DNA from 3 places in the Cupriavidus sp. 05N38 genome. Region 3 is predicted to be linked to each of the others. Evidence: predicted binding sites of a transcription regulator. Region 3 holds the regulator's gene; each other region holds the start of a gene.
What was found. Region 3 encodes LexA, which represses DNA repair genes until DNA is damaged. Its sites were predicted from a motif close to ACTGTATNNNNATACAGT; they were not measured.
Positions count from the first base shown of each region.

Region 1: recA (recombinase RecA) is a predicted target of LexA. The motif match lies at 2,154-2,171, and genes of this name have one in related genera.
Region 2: AC1DK4_RS03870 (ATP-dependent helicase) is a predicted target of LexA. The motif match lies at 3,005-3,022, and genes of this name have one in related genera.

Region 1 is NZ_JBFTNF010000036.1:9,726-14,635, reverse strand. Features, by position in the region: gene recX (recombination regulator RecX) at 333-800, opposite strand; gene recA (recombinase RecA) at 913-1,980, opposite strand; gene AC1DK4_RS24450 (response regulator) at 2,255-2,941, shown strand; gene AC1DK4_RS24445 (sensor histidine kinase) at 3,024-4,598, shown strand; gene AC1DK4_RS24440 (DUF4212 domain-containing protein) at 4,595-4,910, shown strand, end outside.
Region 2 is NZ_JBFTNF010000003.1:157,212-162,121, forward strand. Features, by position in the region: gene AC1DK4_RS03845 (hypothetical protein) at 1-30, opposite strand, end outside; gene AC1DK4_RS03850 (LysE family transporter) at 170-826, opposite strand; gene AC1DK4_RS03855 (hypothetical protein) at 933-1,529, opposite strand; gene AC1DK4_RS03860 (thioredoxin fold domain-containing protein) at 1,771-2,220, shown strand; gene AC1DK4_RS03865 (TlpA disulfide reductase family protein) at 2,355-2,894, shown strand; gene AC1DK4_RS03870 (ATP-dependent helicase) at 3,045-4,910, shown strand, end outside.
Region 3 is NZ_JBFTNF010000113.1:3-4,912, forward strand. Features, by position in the region: rRNA gene rrf (5S ribosomal RNA) at 8-121, shown strand; gene AC1DK4_RS39060 (DUF808 domain-containing protein) at 226-1,152, opposite strand; tRNA gene AC1DK4_RS39065 (tRNA-His) at 1,398-1,473, opposite strand; gene AC1DK4_RS39070 (hypothetical protein) at 1,610-1,780, opposite strand; gene lexA (transcriptional repressor LexA) at 1,898-2,554, opposite strand; gene AC1DK4_RS39080 (asparaginase) at 2,785-3,783, shown strand; gene rpsF (30S ribosomal protein S6) at 3,885-4,259, shown strand; gene priB (primosomal replication protein N) at 4,355-4,654, shown strand; gene rpsR (30S ribosomal protein S18) at 4,658-4,910, shown strand, end outside.

The DNA.
Region 1 (4,910 bases), on a different contig from region 3:
GGGGGGAACGGACGGCTAATGAACAGCTACGAACGACCAAAGGACTGCTTTTGGGGGCGGCTGGGCCGGAAAACCGCAGGATTTTAACATGACGGACAACTTTGGCCGGGAACTAACTGCACGCGGTGCTGTTGGAGGCGATTGTCGGGCGGCGGATCGCCTGCTGCGGTGCGGGAAAGCGCGCCCCGAGGCGGTCATGCGGCCCGCGCGGCCAGGCTGCGCGCGGCGCGAATACGCCTACTTGCAACGCAGGTATGCGCCCCGTGCCGGTGCATGATATTGCGGGTGCGTCACGTCGCGCAGGGACACGCCACGACCCGCGGCGGCCCACCTCAGTCGCCGCCGTCCAGCCACTCGTCCGCGCCCTTGATGATGCGGCTGACCACCGAGCGGGAGAAACCGCGGGCCACCAGGAAGCGGATCTGCCTTGCCCGCTCTTCCGGCGTGGCCGGCGGGGCGCCGAAGCGCTTCTGCCAGACCGCGCGGCCCCGCTCCAGCTCGGAATCGCGCAGGCGCTCCTGCAGGTCGGCCAGCTGATCGCTGCCGAGCTGGTGGGTGCGAGCCTCCTGCATGACGCGGGCGGCACCGTAGCGGCTGGCGCGGCGGTGCACCAGGCTGTCGACGAAGCGCGCATTGGACAGCCAGTTCTCGCGCTCGAGCGCGTCCAGCAATTGCTCCAGGGCTTCCGGGGACTCCGCGTGCGGGGCCAGCTTGCGAGCCAGCTCCGTGCGGCTGTGCTCGCGGCGCGACAGGTAGCCGACCGCGCGGGCCTTGAGGGAGAGAGGGGGACGGGTGGCCATGAAGAAAGACGTCGCGAATGCACACCAAATGACACCGGGGCGGCGCGCGCTGTCGCACGTGCCGCCCCGGTCAGGCTCGGATCGCGGCCGGGATTGCCCCGGCCGGCTGCGCTCAGGCCTCGGCGGCAGTGACCGCGGCGGCAGGCGTGCCGTTCATCAGCACCACGCCCAGCGATTCGCGCACCTTGTTCTCGATCTCGTCGGCGATATCGGGATTCTCGCGCAGGTATTCGCGCGCATTGTCCTTGCCCTGGCCGATCTTCTCGCCCTTGTAGCTGTACCAGGCGCCCGACTTCTCGACGACCTTGGCATCCACGCCGAGATCGATGATTTCGCCCTGGCGCGAGATGCCCTGGCCATAGAGGATGTCGAAGAACGCCTCGCGGAACGGCGGCGAGACCTTGTTCTTGACCACCTTGACCTTGGTTTCGTTGCCGATCACGTCGTCGCCCTTCTTGATCGAGCCGATGCGGCGGATATCGAGGCGGACCGACGCGTAGAACTTCAGCGCGTTACCGCCGGTGGTGGTTTCGGGCGAACCGAACATCACACCGATCTTCATGCGGATCTGGTTGATGAAGATCACCAGGCAGTTGGTGCGCTTGATGGTGCCGGTCAGCTTGCGCAGCGCCTGGCTCATCAGGCGGGCCTGCAGGCCGGGCAGCGAATCGCCCATCTCGCCTTCGATTTCGGCCTTGGGCACCAGTGCCGCCACCGAGTCGATGACGATCAGGTCGACCGAGCCGGAGCGCACCAGCGCGTCGGTGATTTCCAGCGCCTGCTCGCCGGTGTCGGGCTGGGAGATCAGCAGATCACCCACGGACACGCCCAGCTTGCCGGCATAGTTGACGTCGAGTGCGTGCTCGGCGTCGATAAAGGCGCAGGTGCCGCCCAGCTTCTGCATCTCGGCCACCACCTGCAGCGTCAGCGTGGTCTTGCCCGAGGATTCCGGACCGTAGATTTCCACCACGCGGCCGCGCGGCAGGCCGCCGACGCCCAGCGCGATGTCCAGGCCCAGCGAGCCGGTGGACACGACCTGGATATCCTGATCGATGTCGGCTTCGCCCAGTTTCATGATCGAGCCCTTGCCGAACTGCTTCTCGATCTGGGCCAGCGCGGCCGCCAGCGCCTTCTGCTTTTCGGCGTTCACGCCAGCACTCGCCTTCTTGCCGTCATCCATGGTCGTCCTTCCATCAATGGTGTATAAATAGGCCGCATGTGGCGCGCTGCCTGCTTTTGCGGGCTTGCGCCCGCCCCGCGCCGCGCAACTCGCCACGCGACTTGCGCGTAAAAGAGGCGGCTAGTAATCCGGTAAATGCCGGCCCGCGCAAAGCGCGACCGGAACAAGCGGGTACTGTATAAAAAAACAGTATGCTTGGCAAGCCCCACCCGCGTCACCTGGCAACGACGGGTCACAAAAGGTGCGCCAAAGCCGAGCCTGGGTGGAGACAACCATGCGTATTCTGATCGCCGAAGATGACGATGTGCTGGCCGACGGCCTCACGCGCTCCCTGCGCCACTCCGGCTATGCCGTAGATCATGTCGCCAGCGGGGTGGAGGCCGATTCGGCGCTGTCCACCCAGACCTTCGACCTGCTGATCCTCGACCTCGGCCTGCCGCGCATGCCCGGCCTGGAAGTGCTCAAGCGCCTGCGCGCGCGCGGCGCCATGGTGCCGGTGCTGATCCTGACCGCGGCCGACGGCGTGGACGAGCGCGTCAAGGGACTGGACCTGGGCGCCGACGACTACATGGCCAAGCCCTTTGCCCTGTCCGAGCTGGAGGCACGCGTGCGCGCGCTGGTGCGGCGCGGGTCCGGCGGCGGTGCCACGCTGACGCGGCACGGGCCGCTCGCCTTCGACCAGGTCGGCCGCATCGCCTACCTGAACGAACAGATGCTGGACCTTTCCGCGCGCGAGGTGGGGCTGCTGGAAATCCTGCTGACCCGCACCGGGCGGCTGGTATCGAAGGAGCAACTGGTGGACCACCTGTGCGAATGGGGCGAGGAGGTCAGCAACAACGCCATCGAAGTCTACGTGCACCGGCTGCGCAAGAAGATCGAGGTGGGCGGCATCCGCATCGCCACGGTTCGCGGCCTGGGCTATTGCCTGGAGAAATTCCAGGCTGCCGCGGTCCACGGCTAGGAGACACCATCCGCGCCTTGCCTTCCCCTGCTTACCCTGGTTACGCCACTCCGGCCACTCCGGACCACCCTACTCCCGTCTCATGAGCCTGCTGCGACTGCCCCGGCGGCGCGCGCGGGCCGCACGGCCCGCGCCGCCCGCATCGTCCCCGGACGGATCCGCCTCGCCGGATGCCGGCGTCGCCGACGAAGCGCTGGCCGAAGCCCTGCCGCACCTTGAGGACAGCGCCGGCCATCCGTCCCCGCGCTCGCTGTTCGGCGAGATCCTGGACTGGATGCTGGCCCCGCTGCTGCTGCTCTGGCCGATGAGCATCGCGGTGACCTACCTGGTGGCCAAATCCATCGCCAACGGCCCGTTCGACCGCTCGCTGGAAGCCAGCGCCATCGTGCTCTCGCAGCAGGTGCGCGAGGTCAACGGGCGCGTCACGCTGCAGCTGCCGCTGTCCGCGCGCGAGATCCTGCGTGCCGACGAGAGCGACAACATCTACTACCAGGTAGTCGGCACGCACGGCGAGTTCGTGGCCGGCGACAACGACCTGCCGCTGCCCAGCGAGGACGACCGCGGCCACGCCGGGCTGGTGTCGCTGCGCGACGACCGGGTGGCCGGCAACGACGTGCGCGTCGCCTACACCTATGTCGATCTCAAGCACGGCGGCGACACGCAGCCGGTGCTGGTGCAGGTGGGCGAGACCCTGGACAAGCGCGCGCGCCTGGCCAACGAGATCATCAAGGGCGTGATCCTGCCGCAGTTCGTGATCCTGCCGCTCGCGGTGGTGCTGGTGTGGTTCGGCCTGACGCGCGGGCTGGCGCCGCTGACCGCGATCCAGCAACGCATCCGCGCGCGCAATCCCGGCGATACCAGCCCCATCGACGAGCACGCCGCGCCGCAGGAGATCACGCCGCTGGTGGCGTCCTTCAACGACCTGCTGGCGCGCCTGGACATGTCGGTGCAGACACAGAAGCGCTTTATCGCCGATGCCGCGCACCAGATGAAGACCCCGCTGGCCGGGCTGCGCATGCAGGCCGAACTGGCGCAGCGCGAACAGTCGCCCGAGGAATTGCGCAAGTCGCTGGCGCAGATCGCCGGCAGCTCGGAACGCACGGCCCACCTGGTGACGCAGCTGCTGTCGCTGGCGCGCACGGAGAACCTGGCCGGTGCCGGCAGCATGGCGCCGCTGGACCTGGGCGCGCTGGCGCGCGAGGTGGTCAAGGACTGGCTGCCGCAGGCCTGGGCCCGCAGCATCGATCTCGGCGTCGACGCCGACGATCATCCCGTCATGGTGCAGGGCAACCGCCTGATGCTCACTGAAATGCTGAACAACCTGATCGACAACGCGATCCGCTACACCCCCGCGGGCGGCCACGCCACCGTGCGCGCAAGGGCGGACGCCTTCGAACCGTTCGCCTACCTCGAGGTGGAGGACACCGGCCCGGGCATCCCGGTGGCCGAGCGCGAGCGCGTGATGGAGCGCTTCTACCGCGTGCTGGGCACGCAGACCCAGGGCAGCGGCCTGGGCCTGGCCATCGTGCGCGAGATCGTGCAGCAGCACGGCGGCGATGTCAGCATCGTCGACAACGTCTACCAGTCCGAGCCGCGCCTGGCCGGCGCCTGCTTCCGCATCACGCTGCGCCGGCCCGTCGCCGGAGATACGGCATGAGCGGCGCCGCCCGCCCGCCCGGCCCGCGCGCCGCGGCAGGCCAGCCCGGTTCGGCCGCGCGGCACGCGTGGCGCCGCAACCTGCGCTGGATCGCCGCGCTGCTGGCAATCTGGTTCGTGGTCACCTTCGTGGTCAGCTGGTTCGCGCGCGAGCTGCGTTTCGACTTCTTCGGCTGGCCCTTCTCGTTCTGGGTAGGCGCGCAGGGTGCGCTGATCATCTACGTACTGATGGCAGCCCTCTACGCCTGGCGCATGAACCTGGCTGACGACGAAGCCGGCGAGGACGAAGCCGCCGCCCGGCCCGGGATGGACG
Region 2 (4,910 bases), on a different contig from region 3:
CTGGGCCTGCACGGCGTGAGAATGGGGCATGACTGGTCTCCGCGTCGGACGATTCACCTCACCTATTTAAGCAAACGCCCCCGTCAGAAGCCAGCGGCATGCTGAAAGCCGGCCCGCGGCACCCGGCCGCCGGAGGGCACGCCACTTCGGCCGCTTCGGTCATCAGGCATCAGGCCGGATGCCGCCTGACGAAGAACAGCGCCGCGCCTACGGCCACCAGCACGCTGCCGAACACGCGGTTCTGCCAGCGCATCGCCCGCGCGTTGCGGAACAGGCCGCGCATGCGCGAGGCGAGCAGCGCGTAGCCGTGCATCACCACCAGGTCCACGCCGCACATGGTCGCGGCGAGGATCGCGAGCTGGGGCGCCAGCGGGTGATTGGGATCGATGAACTGCGGCAGCACCGCGACCATGAAGATGATCCCCTTGGGGTTGGTGACATTGGTCAGCAGGCCGGTGGCAAAGCGGCGGCGCGGGCTCAGGGCGGCCACGCGCGGCGCGCCGGCTTCGTCGCCCTGGTCCGCGGCGGCCGGGCCGTCTTCCACGCGCGCGCGCCACTGCTGCACGCCCAGGTAGACCAGATATAGCGCGCCGACCGTCTTGACCACGACAAAGGCGTGTTCGGAGGCAAGCAGCAGCGCGCCCAGCCCGCCGCCCGCCACCAGCAGGATGATCACCAGTCCGGTCTGCAGGCCGAAGATGGTGGTGGTGGTCTTGCGCAGCCCGTAGGACAGGCCATGGCTCATCGACAGCACGGCCCCCGAACCCGGAGACACGGCAATCACCCAACAAGCTGCGAAATAGGCCAGCCAGACTTCYAGACGCATGACATCACTCCTTGAATAGAATCCAGAATCGCGCCCGCACGGGCGCTTGCAAACGTTATCTCATCGGCCCGGCGCGCGGCATGGGGCACCACCGGCCCGGCGCAGCTCAGAACGGATGGAAGCTGGTGAGGAACTGGTCGACCTGCTCGGCCTGGCGCTGGTCGCGCGCCGCGTCGCCCGCCTCCAGCACCACCGCCTGGTAGACATGCACGCCCGAGGCCACCAGCCTTGCCGTCAGCCTGCGCGCCGACTTGTCCTGCGGCGACACTGCCGCCACCTGCACCTCCACGCCCTCCAGCGCCACCGCCGGCGTGGCGGCGGACATCACCGTCACCTGGCGGGTCTTGACCGCATCGGCCGGATGCGGCCCGAGATTGCCGAGCAGCCCGGCCTGCATCGATGCCAGCGCAGCCTGCCGCATGGCGGCATCGTCGGCCGGCAAGGTCACCACGCCCACGGCGAACAGGGTCTCGTCGACCCGCGCCGCCTCCATCGTCATCGGCAGCTTGCGCCCGGCAATCGACACCTCGCGCGCGGCGCCGCTCGGCTTGCCCGGATAGAGCGCGGCATAAGCCCCTTCGTTGGACTGGATGGTGCGCCAGTCATAGCGCGGCGAGCAGGCAGCCAGCGCACAGATGGCCGCGATCGCAACAAGCCCGGCGAGCGAGGGTGACGAAAAACGGGAAAACCAGGCGTGTGGCATCGCGGCAGTCGGGGGGGCTGAAAGCCTGGCAGCGGTCCTGCGAACCCTGCCCGGGAATGTGCGGTCCCGCACCCCAAGGCATGCCGGCACGGCGCCTCGGGTTCGGGCAGAAGCCGCTATTATCGGGGAACCCGCGCGCCAGCGCGCATTCATTGCCCACCCCATGCCACGCTCTTTGCAAACCTTGCCACCGGCGCCGCCATCGCCAAGCACGCGTGCGCGGCTGGCCGCGCGCGCCGCGATGCTCGGCGCAGTCCTGCTCGCCATCGGCACCGCGGCGATGGCCGCCTCCACGCACCTGCCGCCTGCCACGGACCTCGCCGCCCAGGCCGCGGCGGCCGCCAGCAGGGGCGAGCCGCTGGTCGTGCTGGTCACCCTGCCCGACTGCGTCTACTGCGAGACCGTGCGCCGCAACTATCTCGGCCCGCAAGCCGCCAGCGGCGAGATCGTCGCGCGGGAAATCGACATGACCTCGAATGCGCCCCTGCGCAACGCGGACGGCACCATGACCACCGCGCGCGAATGGGCACGCAGCCGCAATGTGGCGGTGGCGCCTACGGTCCTCTTCCTCGATGCACGCGGCCGCTCGCTGGCCACGCCGCTGCGCGGCCTGCAGCCTGACTTCTACGGCGCCTACCTGGAACAGGCGCTGGACCAGGCCCGCTCTGCCCTGGCAGCGACGCCGCGGTGAGCCGCGGTCCGGGCCAGGCCGCGCGGATTCCTGCGGCCAATCGCCGCACCCTTGGCGGCGCCGGAATTGCCTCCGGCAGCGCATCGGCGGGGGCAGTAGAATGAGAGCTTGTCTCTGACCTGTCGGCACGCATCATGACGACCTCGGCTTCCCCCTCGCCTTCCTCCCAGCGCAAGCTCTGGCCCGTCATCGCGGGCGTGCTGCTGGCCGCCGTGCTCGGCTGGTTCGGCTATCGCGCCATCGCGCCGGCCAACGCGGCGCCGCCGGCCACCTTCACCCTGCTGTCCGGTGAAAAGGTGAGTACCGCCGATCTCAAGGGCAAGGTCTACCTGGTCAACTTCTGGGCCACCAGCTGCGTCACCTGCGTCAAGGAGATGCCGGAAATGGTCCGCACCTACGACAAGTTCAAGGACAAGGGCCTGGAGTTCGTGGCCGTGGCGATGAGCTACGACCCGCCGATGTACGTGATGAACTATGCGCAGACCCGCAAGCTGCCGTTCAAGGTGGCGATGGACTCCGACGGCGCGGCGGCCAAGGCGTTCGGCGAAGTGCAGCTGACGCCGACCACCTTCGTGATCGACAAGGACGGCCATATCCTCAAGCGCTACGTGGGCGAGCCCGAGTGGGACGCGCTGCACAAGCTGCTCGACGGCGCCCTGGCCAAGGCCGCCTGACCGGGACCGCCCGGCCAGCGCCAGAGCCAGAGCCACCTTTTCCGCAAGCCTTTCCAGCCACATACCCGATGGCAAGGCCAGGCACGCAACGCCCCGGCTTGCACGCCTGGCCTGTATAGATATACAGTTACCGGCAGCTTTCCCCCGCCCATGCACGGCAGCGCACATGCGCGCGCCCGCATTCCTGAGGCCCCTGCCGTGTTACTCGATTCTTCCCCTGCCTTGCTGGATTCCGCGCCCGGCGACGCACTTTCCGCCGTGCCGCCTGCCCAGGCCACGCCCGCCTATCTCGCCAGCCTGAACCCCGAGCAGCGCGCCGCCGTGACGCACGAGGCGGCCGCGCCGCTGCTGGTCATCGCCGGCGCCGGGTCGGGCAAGACCAATACCCTGGCGCACCGCGTGGCGCACCTGGTGCTGGGCGGCGCCGATCCGCGCCGCATCCTGCTGCTGACGTTCTCGCGGCGCGCCGCCGCCGAGATGGGGCGGCGCGTCGAGCGCATCGTCGACCAGGCGCTCGGCAACCGGGCATCCGGCGCGGGGCGCGCCGCGCTGCACTGGTCCGGCACCTTCCACGCCATCGGCGCGCGCCTGCTGCGCGAGTACGCCGAGACGCTCGGCCTGTCGCCCAGCTTCACCATCAGCGACCGCGGCGACGCCGCCGACCTGATGAACATGGTACGGCACGATCTCGGCCTGTCGGCCCAGGCCTCGCGCTTCCCGCGCAAGGAGACCTGCCTGGCGATCTACTCGCGCGCGGTCAATACGCAGGCCCCGCTCGACGACGTGCTCAAGCAATGGTTTCCGCGCTACGCCATGTGGGCGGATGCATTGCGCGGCCTGTTCGCCGGCTACGTGGAGGCCAAGCAGAAGCAGCACGTGCTGGACTACGACGACCTGCTGCTCTACTGGGCCCAGGCGCTGGGCGAACCGGCGCTGGCGCAGGACATGGGCGCGCGCTTCGATCACGTGCTGGTCGACGAATACCAGGACACCAACGCGCTGCAGGCCACCATCCTGCTGGCGCTCAAGCCCGACGGCCGCGGCCTCACCGTGGTGGGCGACGATGCCCAGTCCATCTACGCCTTCCGCGGCGCCACGGTGCGTAATATCCTCGATTTCCCCACGCAGTTCTCGCCGGCGGCGGACATGGTCACGCTGTCGCAGAACTACCGCTCCACGCAGCCCATCCTGGCTGCCGCCAACGCGGTGATCGGCCTGGCGGCCGAGCGCTTCACCAAGGACCTGTGGTCAGACCGCGGCTCGGCCGAAAAGCCGGACATCGTGGTGGTCAACGACGAGGCCGACCAGGCCCGCTACGTCGCCGAGCAGATCCTGGCGCGGCGCGAAGCCGGGCTGGCGCTGATCGCGCAGGCCGTGCTGTTCCGCGCCGCCGACCACAGCGCGCAGCTGGAGATCGAGCTGGTCCGCCGCAATATTCCCTTCGTGAAATTCGGCGGCCTGAAATTCCTGGAATCGACCCACGTCAAGGATGTGCTGGCGGTGGTGCGCTGGATGGAGAATCCGCGCGACCGCATGGCGGGTTTCCGCGTCCTGCAGCTGATGCCGGGCGTGGGCCCCAAGACCGCCGCGCGCGTGCTCGACGCCATCGATGTCGCAACCGGGCCGCTATTCGCGCTCGAATCGTTCGAGGCGCCCCCGGCGGCGGCCGAGGCCTGGCCGCAGTTCGTCGCGCTGGCGCGCAGCCTGATGGCGCCGGCCGCGCCGTGGCCATCGGCCTTCGAGCAGGTGGTGGCCTGGTACCAGCCGCACCTGGAGCGCATGCACGACGACGCCCACGCGCGCGCCGCCGACCTGCAGCAGCTCGAACGCATCGCCGCCACCTACGCCTCGCGCGAGCGTTTCCTGACCGAACTCACGCTCGACCCGCCCGACGCCTCCAGCGACGAATCCGGCGTGCCGCTGCGCGACGAGGACTACCTGATCCTCTCCACCATCCACTCGGCCAAGGGCCAGGAATGGAAGGCCGTCTATGTGCTCAACGCCGTGGACGGCTGC
Region 3 (4,910 bases):
GTTTATGCCTGGTGACCATAGCGAGTTGGAACCACCCCTTCCCATCCCGAACAGGACCGTGAAACGACTCCACGCCGATGATAGTGCGGATTACCCGTGTGAAAGTAGGTAATCGCCAGGCTCTCCCTTGAAACCCCTCAGTACGCACGTACTGGGGGGTTTTGCTTTTTGGGCGGCCGATTCGTAGTGACCGATCCGCAGCGACCGGTCCGCGGCTCGGAGTGATCAGTCGGAGGAGGGCCGAAACATCCGCATCCCGAACCTGGCCACGGCAACCGTGGCAGTGACCAGCGCACCGGCCAGCATGCCGGCTACCGCGTTGAGCAGCAGCGGTCCGAGCATTTCCAGGCTGCTTCCCACGCTTGGTACATCCGCCAGAACGCCGGTCACGAGATCCGTCAAATGATGCGCGCCGGGGAATCCGTGGACCAGGATCCCGCCGCCAACCAGGAACATCGCCACGGTACCCGCCACCGAGAGCGCCCGCATCAGCCAGGGCGCCATGCGCAGGATGCCGCGGCCCGCAGCGCGCGCCGCGGCCGATGAGCGCTGGTGCAGATAGAGTCCGGCGTCGTCCAGTTTGACGATGCCGGCCACCAGGCCATAGACACCTACCGTCATGATCAGGGCAATCGCCGTCAACACGGCAACCTGCGTCCCGAACGCGGCGCTCGAAACGGTGCCGAGGGAAATGACGATGATTTCAGCCGACAAGATGAAATCCGTACGCACTGCGCCGCGGATCTTCGACCTTTCGAGAGCGGTGGGGTCCGCCGTCTCCGGCGCCGGGCTTGCTGCTGTCTCCTGCCCGTCCTGATGCATGAAGCCGTGCGCAATCTTTTCGAAACCCTCGTAGCAGAGGAAGGCGCCGCCGGCCATCAGCAGCGGCACGATCGCCCACGGGATGACGGCACTGATGGCCAGCGCGGATGGTACCAAGATGGCCTTGTTGCGCAGGGATCCCTTCGCAACAGCCCAAACCACCGGCAACTCGCGTTCAGCGTTGACACCGCTGACCTGCTGGGCATTGAGGGCGAGATCGTCGCCGAGCACGCCCGCGGTCTTCTTGGCGGCCAATTTGCTCAAGGCCGCCACGTCGTCAAGCATGGTAGTGATGTCGTCGATCAGCAGAAGCAGGCTCGAGCCAGCCATATCCAGATCTCCCGGGTGGGTAGCGAGAAAGCAGATACGTCGCGCATTTGCCGCGCGCATGGAGCATACGGCGTCGTCAGAATACCGCTATTGCCTCGTTGAGCCAGGCAAATAACGCGAGTGCGTAGACGAAATGGGGAGGGGAGAGGGCGCCGGAATCGGCTTGCGATCGGGCCTGAGACAAATAACAGACCCACAAACAAAAACAGCGAGCTTCGCAGCTCGCTGTTTTTGCAATGCAATTCTGGGGTGGCTGATGGGACTCGAACCCACGACGACAGGAATCACAATCCTGGACTCTACCAACTGAGCTACAGCCACCGTCGTAGTCTTTCAGCTGAGTGCTGATCGACGAAAAACAAGATTATACAAACTTCATTCGCGGATGGCTAGTACTTCGCTCAAATTTTTTCGTGATGCCAGGGCGCCGTTGAATCGAGGGATACGCAACGCGATTTCACGCGGAGAGCTTGGGGAGATCTTCCAGTTCGAGCATGCGGCAGATGGCTGCCATGCTGCCGACCATGGTGCGGCGTTGCGCGCCCTGATAGATACGCACGCCCTTGGACTGGCGGAACGGGACGGGCTTGACGGGGCGGCGGGCGGAGAAGCGGTTGGCTGGCAGCATGGCTACACCTGGTAATTTGCAACAACAGTTGGCGGCACCCGCGGCGCGGGTGGCGTTGGYACAAACGGGTGCAGCTTGATGCGGGGCAGGCCCGCTCCAGCCGCACTTGTTGAATCGTCAGAAGGCGCCGGTACGAATCAGGCCGACGGCAATGCCTTCGAGCGAGAACTCTTCGCGGCCGGGCTCAACGATGATGCTGGCGAAGTCGGGGTTCTCTGCGATCAGTTCGATGGTGTCGCCCCGTCGGTTGAGGCGTTTGACAGTGACGTCGTCGCCGAGGCGGGCTACGACGATCTTGCCGTTGGCGGCTTCGCTGGCGCGTTTGACGGCGAGTAGGTCGCCGTCGAGGATGCCGGCGTCGCGCATGCTCAGGCCGCGGACGCGAAGGAGGTAGTCGGGCTGGACTTCGAATACCGAGGCATCGACCTGATACTGGCGGTCGATATGCTCGGCCGCAAGGATTGGGCTACCTGCGGCGACACGCCCGACCAGCGGCAGCGTCAGTTGCATCACGCCGGCCATGGGGAGGGAGAACTGGTCGGGCAGTTCCGAGTCGCTGCGCCATACCTTGAGGCGAATGCCGCGCGACGCGCCAGGCGTGAGTTCGATCACGCCTTTTCGTGCCAGGGCGCGCAGATGTTCTTCTGCGGCGTTGGGCGAGGAGAAGCCGAACTTGGCGGCGATCTCGGCACGGGTGGGCGGGAAGCCGGTGTGCTGGAGGGTGCTGCGAATCAGGTCGAAAATCTGCTGCTGTCGCGGTGTCAGGGTCGCCATGGTCGCCGTATGTGAAAGCACTGTATGTTTAAACAGTATGCTGTGATTTTATACAGTATCGAGTGAAGTGCAAGCGGAATTTTGGGAGGCTGCTCATCGACAGGCGCTTTGTCGCACGCCAGGCGGGTTGTGCTGGTCGCAAGTGTGGGGCGGTAAGCGAGTTACAATCCGCGGCACGCAAATCGCTGATTTCGTGTCTTTTGAATCCGGATTCCAACACGTCCCCCGCCATGTCCCTATTGCGTCGCGTCGTCGTGCTCGCCACCGGCGGCACCATCGCAGGTTCCTCCTCCAATCCGGCCAGTAGCGCCAAATACCAGGCGGCCACGGTGCCGGTGGCGTCCTTGCTTGGCGCGGTGCCGGCGCTCGGCAGTGTGGCCCGCATCGAGGCCGAGCAGGTCGCCCAGGTAGATAGCAAGGACATGTCGTTCGCGCTCTGGTCGAGGCTGGTCGAGCGCATCCGCTTCTGGTCCGCGCAACCCGACGTTGCCGGCATTGTCGTGACGCACGGCACCGACACGCTCGAAGAGACGGCGATGGTGTTGCACCTCGCTTGTCCCGTCGGGCTGCCCATCGTGCTGACCGCGGCCATGCGGCCTTCGACCTCGTTGTCGGCCGACGGGCCGCTGAACCTGCTCGACGCCGTGCGTGTGGCCAGCCACGCGCAGGCGGTGGGGAAGGGCGTGCTGCTGGTCATCAACCAGGAGATCCACGCCGCGCGCGACGTTGTGAAGGCGCACACGTCGGCAGTGAACGCCTTCGCTTCGCCAGCGGGCGGGCCGGTCGGTTATGTGCAGGATGACTTCGTGGGCTTCACGCGCGCCCCGGCGCGGTTGCCGGCCGCGGCCATGCCGATGCCGCAGGCCTGGCCCAAGGTGGAGATTCTCGCCAGCTATGCGGAGCCGGGCCGGGTGGTCGTCGACGCGCTGGTCGGGGCGGGCGTGAACGGTCTTGTCGTGGCGGCCGCGGGCAACGGCTCGATCCACCAGTCGCTGGCCGAGGCATTGGCCGAGGCGGCCGCGGCCGGCGTGGCGGTCGTGCGCAGTTCGCGCACCGGTGCGGGTCATGTGGCGATTCCGGTGGCGCCGCGGCCGGCGTCCGGTGTTTTCGTTGCGGCCGGCAACCTGAATCCTTATAAGGCACGCGTGCTCCTGCTGTTTGCCCTGGCGGGGACTCCCGCGCTGGCGTCCGATCCGGTCGCGCTGCAGGCGCTGTTCGCGGGGAGTTGAAGCGACTTGCCGAGTAAGGCGAAAGCGCGCTATACTTTAAGGCTATCCAACCTTGCCGCACCGGACATGGCGCCCGGGTGGCTTATCCAAAAGGAGCGTCAATGCGTCATTACGAAATCGTATTTATCGTCCATCCGGACCAGAGTGAACAAGTTCCGGCCATGATCGAGCGTTACAAGACGCTGGTCACGTCGCAGGAAGGCCAGATCCACCGCSTGGAAGACTGGGGCCGCCGTCAGATGGCCTACATGATCCAGAAGCTGGCCAAGGCTCACTACGTTTGCCTGAACATCGAATGCGGCAAGGAAACCCTGGCTGAACTCGAACACGCGTTCAAGTTCAACGACGCGGTGCTGCGCCACCTCATCGTTCAGACCAAGAAGGCCGAAACCGCACCGTCCCCGATGATGAAGGAAGTGCAGCGCGAAGAAGCCCGCAAGGCCGCGCAACAGACCAGCGAAGCCCCGGCCGCGTAAGTGCGGACCGTTGCGGTTGCCGCAGACGCTGAGTACGTGAGGCGTCGCGGCGGCGCGGGCGGGCATGGGTACAGGCATCGGGAAGGGAGGCAGCGTTGAACCAGTTAAGGCTCTGCGCAACCCTCGCCGAACGCGATGCCTTGCGCTACACCCCGGCAGGCGTCCCCGTCGTCAACTGCATCTTGCAGTACGCGGGCCAGACCGTCGAGGCGCAAACGCCCAGGCAGGTGGAATTTGCCATCGCCGCCATGGGAATCGGCCAGGTTGGGCAACGGCTCGAGCGTACCCCGCTCGGCGCGATGCTCGACTGCGAAGGATTCCTCGCTCGCAAGCACCGCAACAGCAAGGCTCTCGTCTTTCACATCACTGGATGTAAAGCATTCGAAAAGGATTGAATCATGGCATTCGTCAAACGTGACAACAAGAACAAGAAGCGCTTCCAACAGCAGAACCCGCTGTTCAAGCGCAAGCGCTTCTGCCGCTTCACCGTGGCTGGCGTGGAACAGATCGACTACAAGGATCTGGACACCCTGAAGGATTTCATCGGCGACAACGGCAAGATCACGCCGGCCCGCCTGACCGGTACCAAGGCTCACTATCAGCGTCAGCTCGATACGGCCATCAAGCGCGCGCGTTTCCTCGCGCTGATGC